2 regions of the Lysinibacillus sp. BS3 genome follow, and region 2 is predicted to be linked to the other one. Evidence: riboswitches for the same ligand, from Rfam matches in the RefSeq annotation. Region 2 holds a riboswitch; the other holds the start of a gene.
What was found. Region 2 has a riboswitch for FMN ahead of ribE (riboflavin synthase). Riboswitches for the same ligand answer to the same signal wherever they lie in the genome.
Positions count from the first base shown of each region.

Region 1: linked by a shared signal. The riboswitch ahead of AAJG31_RS07340 (ECF transporter S component) and the one ahead of ribE (riboflavin synthase) in region 2 are both predicted to bind FMN.

Region 1 is NZ_CP154860.1:1,410,856-1,414,285, reverse strand. Features, by position in the region: gene AAJG31_RS07345 (RNA polymerase subunit sigma) at 1-1,035, shown strand, start outside; FMN riboswitch at 1,179-1,364, shown strand; gene AAJG31_RS07340 (ECF transporter S component) at 1,583-2,170, shown strand; gene AAJG31_RS07335 (sodium-dependent transporter) at 2,390-3,430, shown strand, end outside.
Region 2 is NZ_CP154860.1:1,178,460-1,181,889, forward strand. Features, by position in the region: gene ribE (6,7-dimethyl-8-ribityllumazine synthase) at 1-239, opposite strand, end outside; partial or broken gene ribB (3,4-dihydroxy-2-butanone-4-phosphate synthase) at 258-884, opposite strand; gene ribE (riboflavin synthase) at 909-1,547, opposite strand; FMN riboswitch at 1,747-1,872, opposite strand; gene tnpA (IS200/IS605 family transposase) at 2,023-2,499, opposite strand; FMN riboswitch at 2,721-2,846, opposite strand; gene AAJG31_RS06180 (YibE/F family protein) at 3,067-3,430, shown strand, end outside.

The DNA of each region.
Region 1 (3,430 bases), 230 kb from region 2:
AGTGTAGCAGCAGTTTTCGCGATAACGGTACTCGTTGGCTTCATGTTCATGAATAATGACGCTAGCCAAAAAGATCTAGCTAGTACGCCAGAAACGGCTAATTACTCTACGTTACAGGAAGATCGTTCTGCTAAAGAGGCAGCTACCCAGGATGAGGCACTTCAATCCAGTATTGTATCGGAGCATGAGCGTATGTTATCTTTACGGTCGTCTGTCTATGAGGAAGATGTGAAAGATGCTGTCGTTTTCCGTATTGGTTTGGCAGGACGCGATGCAGAAAGTGTTCCAATGACATATGTGATACCAAATGAGCGTGTAGCAACTGATTTTGGAACTGAAAAGCCTTCTACCCTACAGATGTATGAAAAATATGCTCCTCAAATAGATGAAGAAGCCAAAGGGTTTACGGATTATCATCCTTTTAAAGGTGAACTGAAGGAGAAGGAAGACAAGCTTGTCCACGTATTACCAAAGGACAATGACTATGATGTTGCATCAGCTACCGTTAATGAGTACAAAGGGACTTTAGAGGATACCTTCTCGGATTCTGAATATACGGAAGTTGAGATTCAAAATGAAGATGGCACACCTTATGAGTTTTCTCAGGAGGGTGAGCCAAGTCAAGCTATGTCATTAACAAACGCCAAGCATTTTAATTATTATTTATACCAAGATGGTAGTGGGGCAGAATATCTGTCACCAGATTTCCGTCAAACATTTGCTAATGTTACAGAGGCACTTACACTAATGAAAAACAAAAATGATGATGTTTATGTAACAGTGGTTCCTGAAAATGTAACATATACCGTGAAAGAGGAAGCAGAAGGTGTAGTCGTAACATTCGATATTCCCTTAGATTTAGCATCGATGGAGCCAATTCGCGCTACCCAATTGATTGAAGCTATGATGTTAACTGCTGCTAGCTTTGACCAACAATTACGCTTGGATAATGTGGTCCAAGAAAGCTGGGAAGGATTCGATTTAAAAACGTATTTGCCAAAGCCTGTGGGGCCAAATAAACAATATATGCCTTAGTCAAAATCAAAAATGGAGCATTCCTGTAACATGGAATGCTCCATTTTTACAATACTTACAAATCTAATCGGAATTTTTTAAGCAGAACTATTTACTTTTTCTTAATAATTAATTATAGTAAGGTTGTAGTATAAAATAATATGATTCATCTTCGGGGCAGGGTGAAAATCCCGACCGGCGGTAATAGAGTGGTGAACCGTTAATGTTTCCATTAACTCGAATGGTTTATGCTTCGCTCTTCAGCCCGCGACCTGTGCAAATTTATTTGCATGGCTGACTTGGTGTGATTCCGAGGCCGACAGTTAAAGTCTGGATGGGAGAAGATGGAGGTACGATCGTCATTCATTGTTATGAAATAAACTATGACCGAGCGCTTTTTTTGTATGGCTTTTTAAACAGTGCTCAAAAATAGTTTAAATTGACGCCTATTCGTCATGCCTTTCTCCCTTGTGCTCTTTATGCATAAGGGTTTTTTTCGTGCTAACAATTGAAAGATCGTCACCTTTCTTCTTGCGAGATTGAATCAGCAAAGAGGAGAGAGTTTTCTATGAAGAAAAATGTTAAACTTCAATCGTTTATTACGATTGGCATGCTGAGCAGTATTTCGTTTTTATTAATGCTTTTTAATTTCCCAATTCCACCATTCCCAGCATTCTTGGAAGTCGACTTTAGTGATATGCCTGCATTAATAGCAGCCATCACAATGGGGCCTGTAGCTGGTATTTTAGTAGAATTATTTAAAAATGTATTGGATTGGATTTTCTCTGGAACGCCAACAGGTGTGCCAGTAGGTCATATTGCCAACTTTGCAACAGGTATTTTATTTATTTTGCCTGTAAGCCTTATTTTTAATCGCTTTAAAACAATTGCTGGTCTTGTTGGAGGTTTAGCGACTGGAACAGTCGTAATGGCAGTAGGGATGAGTATTTTAAACTACGCAGTATTTTTACCGATGTACACATACTTCTTAGGAATGGAACCTGTTGTAGGTGACTCACTTTATAAAATGATTATCGCTGGGATTTTACCATTTAACATTGTGAAAGGTATTTTATTAACGGCTATTATGGCGTTTTTATTTACAACTATGCGCAAGTGGATCGACCGCCAGCGTTCTATCTATATAACAAAATAATTTTTACTAACCTCGGGTGAACATACCTGAGGTTTTTTGTTGGAAGGAATGATGGATAGGGAAAGGTGTGAAGAATAGAAAGGCAAAACTAACGGATAAATATAGAAAAAAGTAATGGGGTAAAAAAGCTAACTAGTACTTTATAATTATAACCTAGTCGAAAGCTATATTTTCATGTAAAATAGAGAAGAGTTTAGAATGTTTGAGGAGTTTGAAGAGATGAGTGGAAAAAAAGGACAATGGTCTAGTAAATTAGGTTTTATTTTAGCATCAGCTGGTGCGGCGATCGGACTAGGGGCAATTTGGAAACTTCCCTATGTAACAGGACAAAGTGGTGGAGGAGCATTTTTCCTTATCTTTGTGTTATTTACCTTGTTAATAGGACTACCGATGTTATTGTCCGAGTATGTTTTAGGACGTGGTACACAATCCGAGGCTGTAACAGCGTATAAAAAAATTGCTCCAACTAAGCCAGGCTGGGCTTGGATTGGTCGAATGGGCGTGCTAGGCTGTTTTTTATTATTAACTTTTTATAGCGTAGTTGGAGGTTGGATCTTTATTTATAGCGGGCTAGGTGTAGCTGGCGCGGTAATTGATCCAGCAGTAGATCCAACTGAATTATTTGGAAAAATTATAGGCACGCCTTGGATTACGCTAGTTGGTCTAGTGTTGTTTACATTAGCCAACGTACTTGTGATTTCATTAGGTGTACAAAATGGGATTGAAAAGGCCAATAAATGGATGATGCCGTTACTTTTCATAATGTTCATTGTCCTTGTTGTGCGTGCAGTTACATTAGATGGGGCAATGGAAGGGGTAAAATTCTTCTTATGGCCTGATTTCTCGAATATTACGGGTAAGGCATTATTAGAAGCCCTAGGGCAATCGTTCTTTGGGTTAGCAGTAGGCTTTTCTTGTTTAGTTACATATAGCTCTTATCTAAAAAAAGATGTCAGTCTTCCGAATTCAGCGGGTTCTGTAGTGCTGTTAACTGTGCTTGTTTCATTTTTAGCAGGTTTAGCGATTTTCCCTGTTGTGTTCGCCTTTGATTTAGAGCCAGCAGCGGGTCCAGGTTTGCTATTTATGGTGCTACCAACAGCATTTAGTCAAATGCCATTTGGTGAAGTGTTTTTAGCCATGTTTTTATTGCTATTTTTATTTGCTACATTAACGTCATCATTTAGTTTATATGAGATTATCGTCGCGGCATTTATGGAGCATAGTCAGAAATCCCGTCCAATGTGGACACTTTTACTTGGT
Region 2 (3,430 bases):
CCTAAACCAATAATAGCATCATATTTCTTCGTTTCTGCCAGTTGTTTCGCTATAAAAGGAACTTCAAAAGCTCCTGGCACCCATGCAACATCAATAGATGCAGAATCAACCCCATGACGAGTTAAACCATCCATTGCCCCATCCAATAATTTGCTAGTAATGAACTCATTAAAACGACCCACTACTACTGCAATTTTCAAATCCGTTCCAATTAATTGTGCTTCAAATGTTTGACCCATTGTTCCTTCTCCTTTTTACATAGAAATTTTAGTTTTATTAGTGGATAATTGTTTACGATAAGCAACCAATGCTTCTATCGAGATCATTTTTAAGCCATGATGTGCAGCGTAATTTGTTAGTTCTTCAAACCGAAGCATGTGCCCATCATCACCCATAATTTCGCAAATAACACCTGCAGGTACGCTATGACAAAGCTTCGCTAGATCAATAGTGGCCTCCGTGTGCCCTCTCCGTTCCAGCACTCCTTGCTCTTTCGCAATCAACGGAAAAATATGGCCTGGTCGACGAAAATCAGTTGGCTTAGCTTGCTTTTCTATCATTCTTTGTATCGTTAGCGCACGCTCAAAGGCGCTAATCCCTGTCGTTGTTTCTACATGATCGATACTTACCGTAAATGCGGTTTGATGGTTATCTGTATTGTGCTGAACCATTGGATATAAATCTAGCTTTTGTGCAAGCTGCTGCGAAATCGGCGTACAAATTAAACCTCTACCATTGGTTGCCATAAAGTTGATTGTTGCTGGTGTGATGAATTCAGCGAGTGCCAGAAGATCTCCTTCATTTTCTCGATCCTCATCATCAACCACCACAATCATATTGCCCTGCCTTAAATCCTCTATGGCTTCTTCAATTGAATGTAGCACGATGATCAACTCCTATTCTGTGATTTAAAAACCATGTTGTGCTAAATAATCTCTTGTAATAGCTGGCGTTGTTTGCCCCTTTTTTAATTGCCCTATAATGTATTTTCCAACTAAATCGGTTTCGATATTAACGATTGCTCCAACCCTCTTCATACCTAAAACGGTTTCTTTGTAAGTATGAGGAATAAGTGAAATTGTGACACTATTGGCTTCAACATGAAAAAGGGTTAAGCTTGTGCCATCAATTGTTATGGAACCCTTTGGAATACAAAAGTTGGTTAGCTCCTCTGACATTTCGATATCAATATAAACGGCGTTTGCTACTGGACGTTTTCGCAAAATTTTGCCGACTCCATCAACATGACCAGCAACAAAATGGCCACCAAATCGTCCATTAGCAGGCATGGCACGCTCCAAATTAACAGAATCGCCTATTGCCAGCTGCTGTAGATTTGTTGCTTTGACTGTTTCAGGCATAACATCCATCGTAAGCTGCTGTTGTGTGAAATTTGTCACTGTTAAACAAACTCCATTGACCGCTATACTGTCACCAAGCTTGACATCCTCCGTTATCTTAGCTGATTGAACCGTAATTTCCATACTGTCCCGATCGCTTTGCACGGCTTTTATGATACCAATATCCTCTACAAGTCCTGTAAACATTCCATCACCTACTCTACTTTATTAGCACTTCTATCCTTTACTTTTAAAGTTGATCCACCTGTTTTTGTGCCTTATCCTTCTCCCTTCTCTCGTTAGCAATAAAAAATAAAAACCCCTTTACATCAAAGGGGTTTTGGGAGTATAAGACATCAACAAATAAGCCTATTTGAAAACAATTTTTTCATAGACCGTCATCTCATTCGTTCTTCTCCCATCCAGACTATCACTGTCGGTTTTGGATTTGCACCAAATCAGCTTGCGCTCACGGACTTTGAATTGCTTCATCACCGCCGATTGGGAATTTCACCCTACCCCGAAGAACATCTTCTATTCGATTGTAGCTAAATCAGAACCACCAGTCTAACTGGTGGTTTGCTCTACGCGTGAAACGCTGGGGTACTGGCCCATGTCTAAAGACACACTGAAAGGTCCGCCAACCGCACTCCGTTTTCACGCTACCACTAAAGTGGTTTTATTATTTTCGCTTTTTTGCTTGTATTTCTTCTCCTGTAAATGGATCAATGAATTCTTTCATGGTCATTTGATCCTCAAGTATATCCTCTTGCAATTGATTTTTTATATATTCCTGTATGATTTTTCTGTTTCGTCCTACTGTATCTACATAATATCCGCGACACCAAAACTTCCTATTTCCATATTTGTATTTCAGGTTCGCATGCCGATCGAATATCATTAAACTACTCTTCCCTTTCAAATAACCCACAAACGATGAAACACTTATTTTTGGTGGAATACTCACCAACATATGAATGTGATCAGGACAGGCTGTGGCTTCAATGATTTCTACTCCTTTTCTTTCACATAACTGGCGAAGAATTCTACCTATATCTGCTTTGATTTGTCCATAAATAATCTGCCTTCTATATTTTGGCGCAAAGACGATGTGATACTTACAATTCCATGTCGTGTGTGCTAAACTTTTATTATCCATTTGGAGCCCCTTTCGTACGAAGTCGGTTGACCAGACCTGATTTCATTGTACGGCTGGGGTTTTTTTCTTGTCCATAGCTAGAAGCTCTTTGGAACCCCTCGCATAGCAAGGGGTTTTCAAAATATACAAAAAAACTTCCCACAAGATGATTGGGAAGTTTTGTAATAAATGCATAGTCAAATAAACCTTCTAAATTAGTATCAATTTAAAAAGTTCGCATTTTTACCCTTCTCCCATCCAGACTGTAACTGTCGGTTTTGGATTTGCACCAAATCAGCTTGCGCTCACGGACTTTGAATTGCTTCATCACCGCCGATCGGGAATTTCACCCTACCCCGAAGAATATTTTTATTTAGCTAGTCTTACGATAACACTATTTTATTATATTATCCATCCTTCTTTTTAAATTTTTTTCGAAGCATAAATTTTAAACAGCTCTGACTCGACTTGAAAAATGTAAAAGATATTATTAAAATGATGACATTTAACCTGTTTATGGAACTTCTTCATCAAAAAAACGTTCCTTTACAAGTGACTATTCAGTCTAGCAGTTTGGAGGTCATTTACTTGACATTTTTTAAAAATATACCTTTTAAACAAGCTATTTTCTATGCCCTATTAGCACTCTGTTGTGGGGTTTCGATCGTTTTCGTACATCATAACGAACAATTTTATGATCGACCGATAGCGGAAATAACGCAAGTGGATGTAACAGCATCAGAACCCATGACAGATATGTATGAAAATGAGGATTTTTTGTTTACACAGGAGATTATGGCCATTATCAAAAATGGTCAGCATAAGGGGCAATCCATTCATTTGACGAATGACTATTCTTCGTCTGGTGCTTTTGATCAAGAATACCATGTAGGCAATGAAATCTTTGTCACGCTAGATGATCGCAAAACACAATCTGTTTTAACAGGAACCA